4 regions of the Halobacillus rhizosphaerae genome follow, and region 2 is predicted to be linked to each of the others. Evidence: riboswitches for the same ligand, from Rfam matches in the RefSeq annotation. Region 2 holds a riboswitch; each other region holds the start of a gene.

Region 1 (2,201 bases), on a different contig from region 2:
ACGTAACGATTTGGACAGCAGGAGTGCGTCCAAATTATCTAGTAAGAGAAATGCCCGTCGAGAAAGACAATCAAGAAAAAATTAAAGTGAACGAATTCTTCCAGATTCCGAAGCAGCCTCACATTTATGTGGTGGGAGACTGTGCGTCTTCAGAATATTCTCCTAGTGCTCAGCTTGCTGGCCAGCAAGGAGAGGAAATTGCCGCGATTCTAACTGCTGTTCTTGCAGGCAAAGAGCCTCAAAAGCCTAAAGAAATCAAGTTAAAAGGATCATTGGGCTCGCTAGGTAAGTCAGATGGATTTGGCAATATGCTTCAGAAGCCAATGACCGGCCTGCTGCCAAGACTTGCTAAATCAGGCGTACTTTGGTTAAGTAAACGTCATTAATTCACGTCGATCAGCTAAAAGGTTGATTAAAAAGCGATTCTATGGGAAGATTTAATTATTCACGACTAACTTAACTGAATAATCTTGAATGTAGGGGGACCAGTAAAGCTGGTTGAGATTGTATCCGAAAAGGTACTGACCCTTAGAACCTGATCTGGTTTAAACCAGCGTAGGAAACATAGAAAACGACATTCCGTTTTTTAAAAATATGTGCACCCTAGGTATGGTACCAGGGTGCTTTTTGTATGCCTGATTTTCCTTTCACCTAGACAGGTTCCCTTCTCAATTGTTCCAGAACTTTCAGTTAGTCAAACGAATGGGAGGAAAACCAATGAAGAAATTACTTATTTTCATGGGCTGCCTGCTGCTCTTTCTCGCTGCCTGCAATCAGGAGAAAGAAACGTCACAGGCAAGTACCAGCCAGAAGAAACAAATGAAAAACGTGAAACTCGTTCTCGATTGGACACCGAATACCAATCATACGGGAATTTACGTTGCCAAAGAGAAAGGATACTTCGAAGACGAAGGACTCCATGTAGAAGTTATGATGCCCGGCGAAACAGGTGCCGATCAGCTGGTAGCTGCCGGTAAAGCAGACTTCGGAATTAGTGCACAGGAATCCATTACCCAAGCACGTGTACAGGATATTCCTATCGTGTCTATTGGCGCAATCATCCAGCACAACACCTCAGGATTCGCTTCACCAAAAGATAAAAATATTACTTCCCCAAAGAAATTTGAAGGGAAAACCTACGGAGGCTGGGGTGCGCCCGTTGAGAAAGCCGTTATTTCTTCCATTATGGAAAAAGAAGATGCGGACGTAAATAAAGTCGATATTGTAAATATGGGTAATACAGACTTTTTCACTGCCGTTAAACGAGACGTAGACTTTGCTTGGATTTACTACGGATGGACCGGGGTCGAGGCAGAACTTCGCGGTCAGGACTTAAACATGCAATACTTAACCGACTACTCAGATAAGCTGGATTATTACACGCCCGTTCTCACTACAAACGAGAAAATGATCGCGAACAAGCCAGATACTGTGAAAGCTTTCATGGCCGCAGTTTCCAAAGGATACCAATATACCATCAACAACCCGGAAGATTCTGCTGATATCTTAATTAAAGCTGTCCCTGATTTAGATCCAGAACTAGTCAAAGCCAGTCAAAAATGGCTGTCCCCAAAGTATAAAGATGACGCAGACCAGTGGGGAATTCAAGACCAGAAAGTATGGGAAAATTACTCTGAATGGATGTATAACCACGACTTATTAGATAAGCACTTAAATGTAGAAGATGCATATACCAACAAATTTTTACCTAACAAATAAAGGAGATGAGATAGATTGGCAAACTCATTAGTCAGCATTCAAATTATTCCAAAGACGAAACAAGGGGAAGACGTCATTCCTTATGTAGATCACGCCATATCATTGATTGAAGACTCAGGGTTACGGTATGAAGTACACCCGCTGGAAACAACCATTGAAGGTGAGCTTTCAGAGATATTCTCCTTAATTGAAAAAATGAATCAAGCTATGATTGAAAAAGGCAGCACAAATGTTATTTCCCAAATTAAAGTTCTTTATCAGCCAAGCGGAGCCTCCATGGATCAATTAACGGAGAAATACCGTTGATCTCTTTGTTTAAAAAAGGATGGAGACCTATGCTGGTCCTCATCCTTTTCTTGCTCATTTGGGAAATGTGCAGCCGTTTCTTTGAAATACCCGAGTGGCTTCTTCCTGCTCCTTCTGATATCGGCCAGGAAGGCATTGAGGGATGGACTGAATATCATCATCACCTCTTTTCAACC
Region 2 (2,201 bases):
TGGTTTCGATTTGCTGCCCCAATAAATCTTCTGCCTCAGGAAGGTTGGGAGTGATGACCGACGCAAAGGGTACAAGGTGTTCTCTCAGCCAAGCTCGGGATTCTGCTTCTATTAACGGATCACCACTTTGAGCGACCATCACCGGATCCATTACATAAGGTGCGGATATTTGAGGGATCCAATCTGCTATGACCTTCATCATATCTTTATCAGCAATCATCCCTGATTTAAAAGCATCAATGGGCATATCGGCAGAGACAGCTTCTAACTGCTGCTGTATCATTTCAGCAGGCAGATGATGTACAGCATTTACACCTGTTGTATTTTGCGCAACCACTGAAGTGACCACAGACATGCCGTAGCTCTTCAGCTCTTGGAATGTTTTCAAGTCCGCCTGTATTCCTGCACCTCCGCTTGGATCAGTACCGGCAATTGTTAGAGAACACTGGATACTCATCTTACCCTGCTCCTTTCTCCTGGCCATTCTTCACACGTATAAGCCATCTCCCAAAACTTCAACTCCAGCTGACAGCTTTTTCGAAATGCATCCTTCATACGCCTTTGTTCGGCTTGGGAAGCTTGAGCAGAAAAATAGTCAAGGCGCTCACACAAATGCTGGGTCAGCTGTTCCATTTCACCTTCCGCATAAAAGCTAATCCACGGGTAGAAGGGATGATCCTCTGACGGCTGGTATTGTTTCATTAAATATTCACCGATCTCTAAATACGTCCATGGACAAGGCAGAAGTGCTGCAATGATCTCTCCCACCCCTCCTTGATGGGCGTGATACAACATATGCTTTACATAGTGATCGGCAGTTGGAGGCAGAGGAAACCCTTGCAAGTCTTCATACCGGATCCCTATAACTTCGCAAAGATTTTTATGGGGATGGATTTCACTATTTAATACAAAATTCACTTGTTCATTAAAGTATTGAATATCCTTTCGTTCCGCCGATTTCGAGATGGCTGTACCATAAATTTGCATAAATGCATTTAAATATTCATAATCCGCTTTAATGTAGTGTGCTATAGAGGAAGAAGGAACATGTCCTTCACCTAGACCTTTTACAAAAGGATGTTCGAATATTTCTTGAAATAAATCTTGATTTTCATTCCGAATCATTTGAGAAAATTTCATTGAAGTGCCTCCTTGGTTTGCGGAAGCTGCCAGGGGTGGGTTAATGAGGTTGCCACCTACTTCCCTACGCTGGTCTTAACCAGATCAGGTCGATAAGAGTTGGAAATACATTCCTCTCAGTCCGATTTGCGGACACCCCTAGTAGATTCCGAACATTAAATTGTTGTAAATTGGTTTCGATCCAAACGATATACCACGCACCAGCCGATGATGGCTCCCGTGATACTGCTGATAAGAAAGGAAGGAAGAAAAATAAAAGCGCCGCTGGAACTCCCCATAAAAAGATGGGCATACGGAACAGAAAATAGCGCTCCAATCACACCCGTACCAATTACTTCTCCTATAGCGGCATAAATTTCTTTTTTGAAGAATTGATATAGAACACCAGCTAGAAATGCGCCAATCATGGCACCTGGAAAAGCAAGCAGCGTCCCTGTACCTAGTAAATTTCTTACCAGACCTATCGTAAAGGCGATTACAACGGCAGGAAGCGGACCAAGCATAACCGCTGCCATTACATTTACAGCATGCTGTACAGGATAAGCTTTAGCTATCCCTGCCGGAAACCAGAGCAGCTGAGAGCCCAGAGTTGCGACAGCAACAAACACAGCCATCGTAGTAAGCATACGAGTTCGTTTCATAGTTTTCCCTCCCATAAAAGGGAGACCCAGAGAGCATTCGAGAAGGATGAGCTTTTGTCACCACGCAGACAATTGACTCATGACCGAGGTATATTCCTGGACACTAAAAAAAGCCAGTCCTAAGGAGGACCTGGCTTCGAATGGATGGAGTCAATAATCTTGCACTCTGACTACTTCCCTCCGCTGGTCTTAACCAGATCAGGTTCATAAGAGTCGGAAAGCTCGATTGCTTTCCTCTCAGCCCATGACGGGCCCCCCTAGTAGTTTCATAGATTTCTATTCACTTGGTTTTGTTCATCGTAACAAAGATGTAAGATCCTGTCACCTATTTCTATTATTCTTTTACTTTCTTCAACATCCACAATCTCACACTAAGTTCTAGTAAAAATAAGTCGTCGGCATCCAGCAGAGAAAGCCCTG
Region 3 (2,201 bases), on a different contig from region 2:
TCGAAAAACTAGCGGAAGAAAATATAAAACCGCCGATCTTTAAGAGTGGAAATGTAGATGGCATAGACGAACACAATCATAAGCTTATGAGTAAGTATAGGAAGCGGATATCCTTTTAAACTTTATGTAAACCCATCAGTCCAGCGGGCTGGTGGGTTTAAGTTTTCTGGAATCATCACGGCTTTTTTCGCTCGCTGAGATGAAAAATTACCAGCTGGCTTTTTTAACACCAGGAATCTGACCTTTATGGGCTAACTCTCTAAACTGAATGCGAGAAAGACCGAATTTCCTCATATATCCATGTGGTCGGCCGGTCAAGGCACAGCGGTTTTGTGTGCGTGATGGAGAGGAGTCTCTTGGCAGCTTGCGTATAGCTTCAAAGTCGCCAGCCGCTTTAAGCTCCTTGCGTTTCTCTGCATATTTGTCTACCAACTTTTGACGTTGCAGCTCTTTAGCAATTTTAGACTTTTTCGCCAATGGGTGACCTCCTTAAATAGTAATTGTTACGATTTGAATTATAGGACTCCCACTGCATAATGTCAAATTGTCAGGACTTTGTGCCTCAATATTAGATTTCCCAGGCAATAAATCATAGTTGTCTAGAGTGAGTTGTTCTACTATAATAAGGGCAAACAAAAAAAGCATAATAAATTTAGCCCTCAAGGGGAGCCCTCCAGGCTGAGAGTGAACAATTTGTTCTGACCCTTTGAACCTGTCAGTTAATACTGGTGTAGGAATGGCGGCTTTGTTGATGGTGCAATGCATGGGATCCATCAGAAAGCTTCCCTTTGTATTGCTTTTTTTGTGCTCAATTTTAAAGGGGGAGTTTGAGATGAAACACAAAGGAGTATTGTTTTTAGTCGAAGTAGCTATTTTCTCGGCTATTGCTATTTTGCTGGATATTATCCCGTTTTTGTCATTTAAATTATGGGCCCAGGGGGGATCGGTGTCCTTCTCTATGGTGCCAGTATTTATTATGGCTTACAGATGGGGAATAAAAGGTGGATTATTAACAGGATTTCTACTGGGAGTCTATCAAATATTACTGGGAAATGCTCTTCTAGTTACACCTGTACAGAGTTTCCTAGATTATATTCTAGCATTTACGTCGATTGGATTCGCTGGAATAATGGCTGGCCAGATAGCCTCTGCGGCTTCTAAACATCATGTGAAACGAATGATTACAGCGATTATCACCGGTTGTTTGATAGGAAGTCTACTAAGGTTTGTGAGTCATTTTATCGCGGGCATTGTCTTTTACGGCAAATTTGCACCGCCGGGGCAGCCGGTATGGCTTTACTCTCTCCTCTACAATGGAGGTTATATGCTTCCTGCCTTTATATTAAGTGCGGTGATTGTCAGTATACTTTTCGTGAAAAGACCTCAACTCATCATTCACAAGCCGTATAAATAATTATAAGAATAAATATTCTACTTTTAAATTGAAAGGTGAGCTCAGTTTTTTAATCTGGAGCTCACCTTTTTTTAAGTCATGAGAATTATATATGAAGCAGGAGAGTTAAAGGATCGAATCGAATTTTAAAGGAGTAGGAAAGAAAGGGGTCAGGATATTGAAAGATAAACCGAATATAGTTGCTACATTTTCTATTGTGGGCCACGATCCTGAAACGGGAGAGTTAGGAGTTGCCGTTCAATCTAAGTTTCTTGGTGTGGGGTCGGTGGTGCCTTGGGCTGAAGCTGGCGTAGGAGCGATTGCGACGCAAGCACTAGCCAATCCTGCTTATGGACCGTCAGGATTAAAATTATTGAGAGAAGGTCTTAGTGCACAAGAAACGTTAGATGAATTAGTTAAAAATGACCCTCAAGCAGATGAACGTCAGGCAGGCATTATAGACGCGAATGGAAGGGGAGCGACGTATACTGGCGCAAATTGTCTTGATTGGGCAGGAGGAATGACCGGCCCCAATTACTGTGCGCAAGGCAACATTTTAGTAAATCAAGCAACAGTATCGGAGATGGGAAAAGCCTTTGAACAACATTCAGGGTCTCTTTCAGATCGATTGATTGCTGGACTGCAAGCTGCCCAAAAAGCAGGAGGGGATAGTCGCGGCCGTCAATCAGCAGCAATTTACGTAGTTAAAGATAAAGGAGGCTATGGGGGACTGAATGACGTTTTTGTGGATCTTCGTGTCGATGATCACCCGGATCCAATCGAGGAATTGAACAGGATTTATCAACTG
Region 4 (2,201 bases), on a different contig from region 2:
CCGCTCCTGTAGCAGCCACAACTTTATCAGCAGTTAGGATCACATCTTCTAGTTGGACTTGATACCCCCCAGCCGACTGCTTTATTTTTCTAACCGTATTGTTTTCTATTAATTCACCGCCATATAATAACGCCCCACGTTTAAACGCCTCACAAACGTTCTTCGGCTCAACATGTCCATCTTCACCCATATATAGAGCTCCACACGCTTCTTTTGATAATGACGGAATTCTCTCCCTCAGCTGTGGTCCATTCAGCCACTTCAGATTCTGAAACGTTTTGTTCTTCTGAAGCAGTTCATGTTTCTCCTCTTGATTCGCAGCTATTTCCAACATTCCAAATGAAGTTAAGCCTATATCGATTCCGGTTAATTCTCGGAGTTCTTTACTTAAACCCGAATATAAATTTCTGCTTCTCCTGCAAAATTGATAAAATGTGTCATCTTCTCGATTCTCCGTATGCACACCCAGCATCCCTGCAGCTGCTCTGGTTGCTTGTTGACCGCTCTTATTCTTGTCGATCACCCCAGCCTTCACTCCAGCTTTGTTTAAGTGATAAGAAATTGATTGCCCGATGATTCCCCCTCCCATGATTAAAACATCATAATGGCTGTCCATAGAGCAGTTCCTCCTTTCTGTAAATGTGAAAGGCTTTGAACGGGTCATCTTCATTGAAGATCCCTGACATGACGGCAGCCCCACTCGCTCCTTTTTCATATAAACGACTGACTCTTTCGGGGGTTATCCCTCCTATAGCTAGGACGGGAATATGCAGCCGGCCAGTGATTTTCTCTAACTCTTCTAAGCCTCTTGGCGCTATCCCCTCTTTACTAGCCGTCTGATAGATGTGACCGAACATAGCATAATCAGCTCCTTGTTCTTCTGCCTGTCTTGCTGCTTCCTCTGAATGAACAGATACTCCGATCTTTAAGAAAGGAAACGAAGCTTTCACATCTCTTACTGGTAACCCTTTTTCCGGCAGATGAACTTTATTTATGCCTGACAGACAAGCAATGTCCACACGGTTGTGGATGCAAAGTTTCTGTTTATGTACTCCACTCTCAAGCAAGTTCTTCACAAAGGATAAATACGCTTGAGGAGTTTTTTGATTTTCTCTTAAAATAATCCAATCAACGAACGGAGCAATTTCTTTAATCACTACTGCTAACCGATCTTCCTCTAATTTACCGTTTGTAACAGCGACAAGAACCATAGCCCCCACACGCACTCCTTTCTTTTACAAAACAAAAAATGCCACCTTCCGGGTAAGGAAAGTGGCATATCCATTCAACATAAATAGAAATTTCACATCAAAAAATAAATGCAAAAAGCTCCGTCACTTTCCTCCGCTGGTTTTAAAGCCAGTTCAGGTTCAAAGAGTCTCAAAGTTATACTTTGATCTCAGCCCTTAAGTAAAGGCACCCCTAGTGAAATGATTATTAAATTTGTATTTACTTTACAATATATTATCTTATCCGTCCACCGCGTTCACAGAACATTTTTGTTTTCAGTACAAATGTATCATTTTTGAAAAATGGTATAAAAACCCATAAAATATCGATTGCAGCCCTGAAATTGTGATTAAAGTCCCCTACTCGAAACGGACTAAATTTATCACGATATCTTCTCACTTTTCATTAGGAAAATGAGGCGAAAAGATTTATTTATGGTCTGTATTTGTTCTAATGAGTTGAGTTACACACTCCACATGTCCGGAGTGTATGTGGCAATACACGAGATGCTGGTGAGTTTACCTGTTATCAAACATATGAACGTTCTCCATTAAAGCGCCAGTTTGAGGCATAGACAAAATCTATCTGAAAATACTTTTTCTTTTTGAGATCCAATCTCCTAAGGGGTAATAATTATTCAAAATCAAATAATACTATATCATTATAAATATCTTTATCTGGGTAATTCTCATGGTACAAATTCTCTGCAACGGCACATATATTTTTGCAAAAATCCACTACACTAATTCTGATATAAATGTCCGGATCCTTGCTTTTGTCTCCGTCACTCCATGCCTTACTATAACTAGTTATGCTATTTGATAATACAAAATTAAGACTTTGAGAATTTTTTACACCTAGTTCTTTTCGTACATCCTCTGTCGCATCAAGGGATCCCTCATGAAGTAATAAATTACGTAATGCATATACTATTTCTCCATTAATAGTTAGAGATTCTAAATCATCCAGTC

The links. Region 2 has a riboswitch for thiamine pyrophosphate ahead of tenA (thiaminase II). Riboswitches for the same ligand answer to the same signal wherever they lie in the genome.
Region 1: another riboswitch for thiamine pyrophosphate. It lies ahead of Q7A53_RS08380 (ABC transporter substrate-binding protein); the one in region 2 lies ahead of tenA (thiaminase II).
Region 3: another riboswitch for thiamine pyrophosphate. It lies ahead of thiT (energy-coupled thiamine transporter ThiT); the one in region 2 lies ahead of tenA (thiaminase II).
Region 4: another riboswitch for thiamine pyrophosphate. It lies ahead of Q7A53_RS09050 (thiamine phosphate synthase); the one in region 2 lies ahead of tenA (thiaminase II).

What each region holds. Positions count from the first base shown of each region.
Region 1 is NZ_JAUTWQ010000006.1:132,533-134,733, forward strand. It holds gene Q7A53_RS08375 (NAD(P)/FAD-dependent oxidoreductase) at 1-386, shown strand, start outside; TPP riboswitch at 469-579, shown strand; gene Q7A53_RS08380 (ABC transporter substrate-binding protein) at 718-1,719, shown strand; gene Q7A53_RS08385 (thiamine-binding protein) at 1,735-2,025, shown strand; gene Q7A53_RS08390 (ABC transporter permease) at 2,055-2,201, shown strand, end outside.
Region 2 is NZ_JAUTWQ010000021.1:39,479-41,679, forward strand. It holds gene thiD (bifunctional hydroxymethylpyrimidine kinase/phosphomethylpyrimidine kinase) at 1-457, opposite strand, end outside; gene tenA (thiaminase II) at 454-1,140, opposite strand; TPP riboswitch at 1,185-1,290, opposite strand; gene thiW (energy coupling factor transporter S component ThiW) at 1,296-1,781, opposite strand; TPP riboswitch at 1,940-2,050, opposite strand; gene Q7A53_RS17910 (PucR family transcriptional regulator) at 2,116-2,201, opposite strand, start outside.
Region 3 is NZ_JAUTWQ010000023.1:17,311-19,511, forward strand. It holds gene Q7A53_RS18230 (sugar isomerase domain-containing protein) at 1-119, shown strand, start outside; gene rpsN (30S ribosomal protein S14) at 208-477, opposite strand; TPP riboswitch at 653-754, shown strand; gene thiT (energy-coupled thiamine transporter ThiT) at 833-1,414, shown strand; gene Q7A53_RS18245 (DUF1028 domain-containing protein) at 1,569-2,201, shown strand, end outside.
Region 4 is NZ_JAUTWQ010000006.1:257,737-259,937, forward strand. It holds gene thiO (glycine oxidase ThiO) at 1-616, opposite strand, end outside; gene Q7A53_RS09050 (thiamine phosphate synthase) at 600-1,211, opposite strand; TPP riboswitch at 1,323-1,434, opposite strand; gene Q7A53_RS09055 (hypothetical protein) at 1,864-2,201, opposite strand, start outside.